3 regions of the Pantoea sp. SYBGC1 genome follow, and region 2 is predicted to be linked to each of the others. Evidence: predicted binding sites of a transcription regulator. Region 2 holds the regulator's gene; each other region holds the start of a gene.
What was found. Region 2 encodes Fur, which represses iron uptake genes when iron is present. Its sites were predicted from a motif close to ATAATAATGAGAACNACTATCAA; they were not measured.
Positions count from the first base shown of each region.

Region 1: sufA (Fe-S cluster assembly scaffold SufA) is a predicted target of Fur. The motif match lies at 1,184-1,206, and genes of this name have one in related genera.
Region 3: fhuA (ferrichrome porin FhuA) is a predicted target of Fur. The motif match lies at 1,189-1,211, and genes of this name have one in related genera.

Region 1 is NZ_JBXUNM010000001.1:328,110-331,392, forward strand. It holds gene ydiJ (D-2-hydroxyglutarate dehydrogenase YdiJ) at 1-426, shown strand, start outside; gene AC2CF9_RS01580 (hypothetical protein) at 457-861, opposite strand; gene sufA (Fe-S cluster assembly scaffold SufA) at 1,249-1,623, shown strand; gene sufB (Fe-S cluster assembly protein SufB) at 1,631-3,124, shown strand; gene sufC (Fe-S cluster assembly ATPase SufC) at 3,164-3,283, shown strand, end outside.
Region 2 is NZ_JBXUNM010000003.1:150,817-154,099, forward strand. It holds gene fldA (flavodoxin FldA) at 66-596, shown strand; gene fur (ferric iron uptake transcriptional regulator) at 953-1,399, shown strand; gene AC2CF9_RS07975 (hypothetical protein) at 1,460-1,855, opposite strand; gene glnS (glutamine--tRNA ligase) at 2,091-3,283, opposite strand, start outside.
Region 3 is NZ_JBXUNM010000004.1:50,663-53,945, forward strand. It holds gene fhuA (ferrichrome porin FhuA) at 1-1,153, opposite strand, end outside; gene mrcB (bifunctional glycosyl transferase/transpeptidase) at 1,361-3,283, opposite strand, start outside.

The DNA of each region.
Region 1 (3,283 bases), on a different contig from region 2:
CAGCAGGTCCTGAAAAACAAGCGCGGTGATTTCAGTGTGCTGCTGGTGCATGAGTGGCTGCAGCAGGCGCTGGCTGATGGCGTAAATCAGCCGGTCAGCGGCGAGCCCTGGTATCTGTTTGCGCACTGTACGGAAGTGACCGCACTGCCCGCTACGCCGGATCAATGGCAGAAGATATTTGCCCGTTTCGGTGCCCGGCTGGAAAATATCAATACCGGCTGCTGCGGCATGGCGGGGACATATGGCCACGAGGCGCAGCATCTGGAGAACTCGCTCGGCATTTATGCGCTCTCCTGGCATCCGCAGCTGCAGCGGCTGCCGCGCCAGCGCTGTCTGGCGACCGGCTTTTCCTGTCGCAGCCAGGTGAAACGCGCCGAAGGCAACGGCATGCGTCATCCTTTACAGGCGCTGCTGGAATTGATGTAAACAAAATGTAGGAGCCGTCACAAAGCTGGATTAGAATATCCAGCCAGCGTGGCGAACAAAATCACGCTGCAGGTCCGTTATCTGGTCCCAGTCGCCGCTTTGTGCGAGCTTTTGGCACAAATGCGTCAGCGACTGGCGGGCGAACTGATACGCCTGCAGGCGAAACAGCCGGTCACGGTCATCGTTGCCCATCTCCTGAATCAGGCGATGGTGCAGTTTGCCTATGGCGTGCAGATAGCTGCGATCGTCGCCGTTGATATCGCAGATTTCCGCCATATCCAGGCAGGTATCGTTAAACCGGCGCAGCTGCTCCAGTGAGCACTCTGGCCGGTTGAGTCTGGCTTCGGCCAGATAAAAATCTACGGTGATGTCGCGCACGGCAAATCGGTAGTCGCTGATTTTGTGTTGTAACCAGGCTGAAACGGTACGTGTCATAGCGCCGCCTAAATAGTTAATGATAATCATTATCATATTAAACTGCGTCAGGAATGCAATTCCCGCTAAAGAAATATATTGATGTCTGTAACCTGTTACTAAAATCGGCAATAACAATCTCTTTACATTCGGTAAAGGCGTAACCTGTATACAGGTTAATTGCTTTAAGGCCGGTTTTTATAAAATGTTATGATATCAGTAGGTTGTAATATTTGTCCCGGATGAAAACTGTCTGCTACAGGCCGTACTAAAGGGACTATGCTTAATAATTAAGCAGAAAAAACAGCACGAGATGATTATCCCTGCAAAACAAGAGGTTGAAGTGATAGGCGATATCACTACCATAGGGGGATAGCCTGAGAAGGTCCAGACTTGCGAGGTACAACGATGTCATCAGTAAATGCCGCGTCCTTTTCTCCTGACGATTTTGTCTGGAAAGGACTTACGCTGACCGAGTCGGCAGCGAAACAGATTCTGACTCTGGCTGAACAGGACCCGGAAGTAAAGGGTCTGAAGCTGAGCGTGAAACAATCTGGCTGTGCCGGTTTTGGTTATGTCATGGATCTGGTAAAAGAACCAGCCGATGACGATCTGCAGTTTGAGCAGTTTGGCGCAAAACTCTTTGTGCCGCTTCAGGCAATGCCGTTTGTCGACGGCACTGAGCTGGACTATGTCCGTGAAGGCCTGAACCAGATCTTTAAATTCAATAACCCTAAAGCTCAGCACGCCTGCGGGTGCGGTGAAAGCTTTGGCGTCGAGTAAGTGAAATATGTCACGACATAGCGAAGCATCTGATGATGTACAGACCTGGGAAGGCAAGCTCAACTATAAAGAGGGCTTCTTTACCCGGTTACAAACCGATGAGCTGGCACACGGCATTAATGAAGATGTCGTGCGTGCGATCTCGGCTAAACGCAATGAACCAGAGTGGATGCTTGAGTTCCGGCTCAAGGCTTTCCGTGCCTGGCTGGAAATGGAAGAGCCGCACTGGTTAAAAGCGCACTATGACAAGCTCGACTACCAGGATTACAGCTACTTTTCTGCGCCGTCATGCGGGAACTGCGACGACAGCTGCGCGTCTGAGCCGGGTGCAACCCAAGCGTCGGGCAGCGTGGCCTCCAGTGACTACCTGACTCAGGAAGTGGAAGACGCGTTTAATCAGCTGGGTGTTCCGGTGCGTGAAGGTAAAGAGGTCGCTGTCGATGCGATTTTCGATTCCGTGTCGGTCTCAACTACCTACCGCGACAAGCTGGCCAAACAGGGCATTATCTTCTGCTCATTTGGTGAAGCGATCCATGACCATCCGGAACTGGTACAGAAGTATCTGGGTACCGTCGTGCCACACAACGATAACTTCTTTGCTGCGCTTAACTCAGCGGTCGCCTCCGATGGCACCTTTGTTTATATCCCGAAAGGGGTACGCTGCCCGATGGAGCTGTCGACCTATTTCCGCATCAACGCGGCGAAAACAGGTCAGTTTGAGCGCACCATTCTGATTGCAGATGAAGACAGCTATGTCAGCTACATTGAGGGCTGCTCGGCGCCGGTGCGTGACACTTATCAGCTGCACGCAGCGGTCGTTGAAGTCATCATCCATAAAAATGCTGAAGTAAAATACTCCACGGTACAGAACTGGTTCCCTGGCGGTGAAGGTGAGGGCGGTATCCTCAACTTCGTTACCAAGCGCGCCCTGTGCGAAGGCGATCACAGCAAGATGTCCTGGACGCAGTCTGAGACCGGCTCTGCGATTACCTGGAAATATCCAAGCTGCATTCTGCGCGGTGACTACTCCGTAGGTGAGTTCTACTCGGTTGCGCTGACCAGCGGTCGCCAGCAGGCGGATACCGGGACCAAGATGATCCATATCGGTAAAAACACCAAATCGACCATTATCTCTAAAGGGATATCGGCGGGTAAAAGCCAGAATACCTACCGCGGTCTGGTGAAAATCATGCCGACGGCAACCAATGCGCGTAACTTTACGCAGTGTGACTCGATGCTGATTGGTCCCGATTGCGGTGCGCATACTTTCCCGTATGTGGAAACGCGCAACAACACAGCGCAGCTTGAGCATGAAGCCACCACGTCACGTATTGGCGAAGATCAGATGTTCTACTGCCTGCAGCGCGGCATCAGCGAAGAAGATGCGATCTCTATGATCGTCAACGGCTTCTGTAAAGATGTTTTCTCCGAGCTGCCACTGGAATTTGCCGTGGAAGCACAAAAACTGTTAGCGATCAGCCTTGAGCACAGTGTCGGCTGATGCCACACGCGTTGCCGGAAGCAATGTGAAGGAATAAGTATGTTAAGTATTAAAGATTTACAGGTTAGCGTTGAAGATAAAGAGATTTTGCGCGGTCTGAACCTGGAAGTTAAACCAGGTGAAGTCCACGCCATCATGGGCCCGAATGGCTCAGGCAAA
Region 2 (3,283 bases):
ATTCGCTTATCTGTGTAGTCTGTTGACTTACTCTCACATTCAGGATTTAAGAGGTTACCTAACCCATGGCAATCGTAGGCATTTTCTTCGGCAGCGATACCGGCAACACTGAAAACATTGCAAAGATGATCCAGAAACAACTGGGTAAAGATGTCGCCGAAGTGCATGACATTGCTAAGAGCACGAAAGAAGATCTGGAAGCGTTTGATATCCTGCTGCTGGGTATTCCTACCTGGTATTATGGTGAAGCGCAGTGCGACTGGGATGATTTTTTCCCGACGCTGGAAGAGATTGACTTCAATGGCAAGCTGGTTGCGCTGTTTGGCTGTGGTGACCAGGAAGATTACGCTGAGTACTTCTGCGATGCGCTGGGTACAATTCGCGACATTATTGAGCCAAATGGCGCAATTATCGTGGGTCACTGGCCTGTTGAAGGTTACCACTTTGAAGCCTCCAAAGGCCTGGCTGATGAGAAGCATTTCCTCGGGCTCGCCATCGATGAAGATCGTCAGCCAGAGCTGACGAATGCGCGCGTCGAGGGCTGGGTGAAGCAGATTTTTGATGAGCTGCAGCTCAAAGAAATTATTGAGGCATAATGTGTTGCCGTTACCCGATGCAGGCGCGGTTAACATCGGGTAACGGAATTGCCTATAAAAATAATAGCTACGCTTTTTTAACTTTTCCCTGCAATTCTGTAGAATACCCGCAACGGTTAATGGCTTATTCCTCTGTCAGCAGGCTGAGGCTGAGTGAACTGAGAACCCAGCACTGTATAATCCCGCCGGCGACAGCAAGAGCGTTACTCCCGCCTCTGGTGATTTCTTTAACATTTGCCTGGTTTCTATTCGCCTGTCCCGGTTCTATAATGAGACGCAAATGAGAATGCGCGTTAACCACACATTCAAGGCTGTTAAGCCGCAAATGACTAGCAAAGTAACAGGACAATATCCGCATGACTGACAACAATTCCGCATTGAAAAAGGCTGGCCTGAAAGTCACGCTGCCCAGATTAAAGATTCTGGAAGTGCTTCAGGAACCCCAGTGCCATCACGTCAGCGCGGAAGATTTGTACAAACGCCTGATCGATATGGGCGAAGAGATTGGTCTGGCCACGGTATATCGCGTTCTGAACCAGTTTGACGACGCGGGCATTGTAACCCGTCATAACTTCGAAGGCGGCAAGTCCGTTTTTGAATTAACGCAGCAGCAGCATCACGATCATCTTATCTGCCTGGACTGCGGTAAAGTGATTGAGTTCAGCGATGAGTCGATCGAAACGCGCCAGCGCGAAATCGCGACCCGCCACGGTATCAAGCTCACCAACCATAGCCTCTATCTGTATGGTCACTGCGAAGTGGGTGACTGCCGGGAAGATGAAACGCTGCATAACGATAAATAACGCAGTTACGCTGTAAAATAAAAAAACCGGTGCCTGCACCGGTTTTTTTGTTGCTGCAATTCAGGCGACCAGCGTCTCCTGCAGGTAGCGCCAGCGCGGATTTTCCGTTGTGCAGTCCAGCACCGCCAGCGAAATACGGCTGTGGCTCTCGCCGTTCAGTATCTGCAGTTCGCGATACTGAATGGTGACCTCTTTTTGCTGCTCAGAAATGATCGCATGTTCGCTGGTCGCGATGCGCATTCCTTCACGCTGTCCGCACAGGCGGCGAAATAGTTCTTCAACGTCATTCAGATTCAGCTGTCTGCCCTGTGGCGTAACCATCCGAAAATCAGGATGGAAATGCGACAGCAGCAGCCCCATGGTATCGTTGCTGACATCCGCATGATTAAAAATACGTTCAATGAGCTGATGTAAAACCACAACGCTATGTTTGGCTTCCTGAGCGAGGCTTGTCATTATTTTTCCCTTTTTGCTAGCCACAGACCAAGTCCGGAGTGCGCATAGCCTACCTGAAAAAAAGGATTTAACACGGTCAAATGCGTTAATTTTTTTAAAGTCAGACAAGTCGTAAGCCCGCGTATCTGCACAATTTTATTTAACGCAGAATAAATGTTTGCCGGGGAGCAAAAGAGGATAATAAAAAAGGGCGAATGCTCGCCCTTATATAATTTTATGATGCCGGAAGCGGTTATTATTCGCTGCCGATCTTCGCCCAGGTATCACGCAGGCCTACCGTGCGGTTAAATACCAGCGCTGATGGCTGCGAGTAGACGCTGTCCGCGCAGAAGTAGCCTTCACGCTCGAACTGATATGGCGAGGTTGCCACCGCTTCGCGCAGTCCTGGCTCCACAAAGCCCTGCTTAATCTGCAGCGAGTCCGGATTCAGGGTCGCGAGGAAATCCTCTGCCGCGCCCGGGTTAGGCACGCTGAACAGGCGATCGTAGAGGCGGAACTCAGCGGGCAGCGCATGAATTGCGGAGACCCAGTGGATCACCCCTTTTACTTTGCGGCCATCAGCCGGGTCTTTGCTCAGCGTATCCACATCGCAGGTCGCATAGATGCAGGTGATGTTGCCCGCCTCATCTTTTGCCACACGCTCAGCGCGGATCACATAGGCGTTGCGCAGGCGCACTTCTTTACCCAGTACCAGACGCTTATACTGCTTGTTAGCTTCTTCACGGAAATCTGCGCGGTCGATCCATACTTCGCGGCTGAAAGGCACGTCGCGCGTCCCCATCTCCGGCCGGTTAGGATGGTTTGGCATGGTGATGATCTCGTCATGCCCGGCAGGCAGGTTTTCAATCACGACTTTAAGCGGATCGAGCACGGCCATAGCACGCGGCGCATTTTCGTTGAGGTCGTCACGAATGCATGACTCCAGCGAAGCCATCTCAACGATATTGTCCTGTTTGGTAATACCGATGCGGCGGCAGAACTCACGGATTGATGCCGCGCTGTAACCACGACGGCGCAGGCCTGAAACGGTCAGCATGCGCGGATCGTCCCAGCCTTCAACCCGCTTTTCGCTCACCAGCTGCGTCAGCTTGCGCTTCGACATCACCGCATATTCCAGATTCAGGCGCGAAAATTCATACTGCCGCGGATGCACCGGAATCGTGATGTTATCCAGCACCCAGTCATACAGGCGACGGTTATCCTGAAACTCCAGCGTGCAGAGCGAATGCGTGATCCCTTCCAGCGCATCGGAGATGCAGTGCGTGAAGTCGTACATCGGATAGATGCACCATTTGTTGCCGGTCTGATGGTGTTCGGCAAACTTAATGCGGTAGAGCACCGGATCGCGCATCACGATAAAGCTGGAAGCCATATCGATTTTGGCACGCAGGCACGCCTTACCCTCTTCAAAGCCACCGTCGCGCATTT
Region 3 (3,283 bases), on a different contig from region 2:
TAGCAAAGTTAGCCTGGGCCTGCGTATCAACCGCGAACTGGTTGAGTTTCTCTTTCGAGAATGCCGCATTACGGGTAATACGTTGATTATCAGGGTTATAACCGAAGCCATAAATGCTGCGGTAATCCGTACGCAGTTCGGCATAGCGCAGGTTCTGCCGCACCGTCCAGGTATCGCTGAAGCTATGCTCAACGCTGTACCCGACCATTTTGGTGTTGCGCGAAATCTTGTTGCTCTCTTCGCCTTCATCAAAATGGGTCGGCAGTTTGTAACTGCTGCCGTCCGGGCGGGTGATGCCCACCACCGTGCCTTCGCGCGGCAGCCAGCCGTAATAGCCGGTTTCCGGCTCATTCTGGAAGTAAGTCAGCAGGTCAACACGCGTATTTTCGTCCGGACGCCAGCTGAACGAAGGCGCAATGGTGTAGCGCTTCTCTTTGTTCATCGCCTGCTGCGCATCAGCGCTGCGCGCGAGGCCGGTCAGACGATAGCTGTAGACGCCTGCGTCATCGAGCGCGCCGCCAAAATCGAAGCCGGTTGAGAACAGATTGTCATTGCCCATCCGGAACTGCACTTCACGCAGCGTCTCCTGTGTGGGGCGCTTGCTGACCAGCGCCACTACGCCGCCCGGATTACTTTTTCCATAAAGCACCGATACCGGGCCGCGCAGCAGCTCCGCACGCTCCAGGAACCAGGGATCGGGGGCGAACTCTGAGTAGTTGTCGCCCTGCAGTTTCAGGCCATCCAGATACTGATTGGTGTTGGTTTCGCTGAAGCCGCGAATCGAGAGTGCGTCAATTACGTCAGAACTGCCGCGGTTACCGGTCAGTACGCCAGGGGTATAGTTGAATGCCCCTTTAACGCTGGTAACGGCATGCATCGCCATCTCTTCCTGCGTCACCACCGAAACCGACTGCGGGTTTTTCTCAATCGGCGTATCGGTTTTGGTGCCGGTGGCGCTCTGCTTCGCCGCAATGGTCGGAGCCGGGCCCCATGCACTCTCCTGCGCCACCGTGCCGGTATCGGCAGCGGTGACAACAACAATCTCTTCTGCCAGCGCCTGCGCGCTCAGCGTACCCAGTGTTAACGCAATGAATAAAGCCAGCGGGCGACGAGGCGTCAGCTCCGGCCGGAAAAAAGTAGTTCGCGCACTCATGAAGGAGTCTCTCAACAGATGAACAATGCGGGCGAATGAAAACGATAATGATTATCAGACGCAAAGATTCTAGGCGAAGCTGCGCGCGATCTGCAAGATGTAATCTGCGCCATCGCCGTAATTACTGCCCGATTGCAGCATCGATTGATCGCGGATAAAAAACCGGAGGCAAAAAAGGGGCGCCGTGGCGCCCCTGAGGAGGAGTTGCTATTTACTGCCGAACATATCTTTGATCCAGCCCGCCACGCCGTCAGAATCCTTTTGCTCATTCTGCTGCTGCTGGGGCTGTTGCTGCTGCTCAGACTGCTGCTGCTGTTGCTGCTGCTGGAACACCTGCTGCTGCTCCATCTGCTGCTGGCAGAGTGCGGCCGGATCCAGCGTCCAGACCGGCAGTGAACGCCAGGTACTGCTGCCGGATCCGCAGACGAAGTTACCCGCAGAATCAACGTTCATCTGCGTGATATCCTCCGGCGGCGTCAGGACCAGCGGCATCGGCGCCTGATTATCGAGATAGCGACGGTAAATCTGCATTGCACCGCTGGAACCATAGAGTTTCGACGTCTGGTTGTTATCACGTCCGACCCAGGTAATCGCCACTTCTTTACCGTCAACACCGGCAAACCAGCTGTCGATCAGATCGTTGGTGGTCCCGGTTTTACCCGCCAGGTGCGCTTTCGGATAGCGTGCGCCCAGGGCATGGGCGGTACCGCGTTCCGCCACCTGCTGCATGGTATAGAGCGTCAGATAGGCCGCCTGAGCAGGCTCCACGCGCTGCGCCTGCGGGAAGCTCTGGAACAGCACCGAGCCATCTTCAGCGATAACCGAACGCACCGCCGACAGCTCAGCCCGGTTGCCGCCGCTGGCGATCGACTGGAACGCCTGCGCCACTTCCACCGGCGTCAGGTTCAGCGCGCCCAGCAGCATCGCCGGCACCGGATGCAGCTGATCTTTCGACACGCCCAGTTTATTCCAGGTATCCACTACCGCATCCAGCCCCAGCGTCATGCCCAGATTAACCGTTGGCACGTTCATGGAGTTAGTCAGCGCATCCACCAGCATCACCTTGCCGCTGAAACGACGATCGTCGTTCATTGGCTTCCAGACGCTGCCGTTGGGCTGCTTCAGCGCAATCGGTTCATCCGCGATCCAGCTGTTCAGCCGGTAGCTGTTGGGCTGACTCAGTGCGGTCAGATAGGTAGCCGGTTTCGCCAGCGAGCCGATAGAGCGGCGCGCCTGCAGCGCGCGGTTATAGCCGGCAAACTGCGGATCGGAACCGCCCACCATGGCACGCACTTCACCGCTGAAGCGGTCTACCACCACCATGGCGGTTTCCAGATCTTTCAGCCCGCGCTGTTTCTTCAGCGTGGGGATCCCCTCTTCTACCGCCTTTTCCGCCGCGTCCTGTGAAACCGGATCGAGCGTGGTGAAAATTTTCACGCCCGAGAGATCTTTCACCTTGTCGCCCAGCTTCGCCTGCAGCTCATTACGCACCATCTGCATAAAGGCGGGCTGCGGGGTGATCACGCCGCCTTTTGGCTGTACGCCCAGCGGACGCGCCGAGAGCATGTCATACAGCTCCTGGTCGATCACCTGCTGCTGCTGCAGCAGACGCAGTACCAGATTACGTCGTTCCAGCGCCAGCTTTGGATTCCGCCACGGGTTATAGAGCGAGGCACCTTTTACCATTCCGACCAGCATCGCCTGCTGATCGAGGCTGAGCTCATCAACCGGGCGCCCGAAATAGTAGAGGCTGGCCAGCGGGAAGCCGCGGATCTGATCGTTACCGGCCTGACCGAGATAGACCTCATTGAGGTAGAGCTCAAGGATGCGATCTTTGCTGTAACGCGCATCCATGATCACCGCCATATAGGCCTCACGTGCTTTACGCCACAGTGAACGCTCATTGGTCAGGAACAGGTTTTTAACCAGCTGCTGCGTCAGCGTACTGCCGCCCTGTACCGCTTTTCCGGCGGTGATGTTGGCCAGAAATGCACGGCCGATTGAGTAAGGGCTGATCCCGTCATGCTCATAGAAGTGACGATCTTCGGTCGCGATCAGCGTATCGACCAGCAGATCCGGGAAGCCGGCACGCGGCACAAACAGACGCTGTTCGCCGTTAGGCGACTGCAG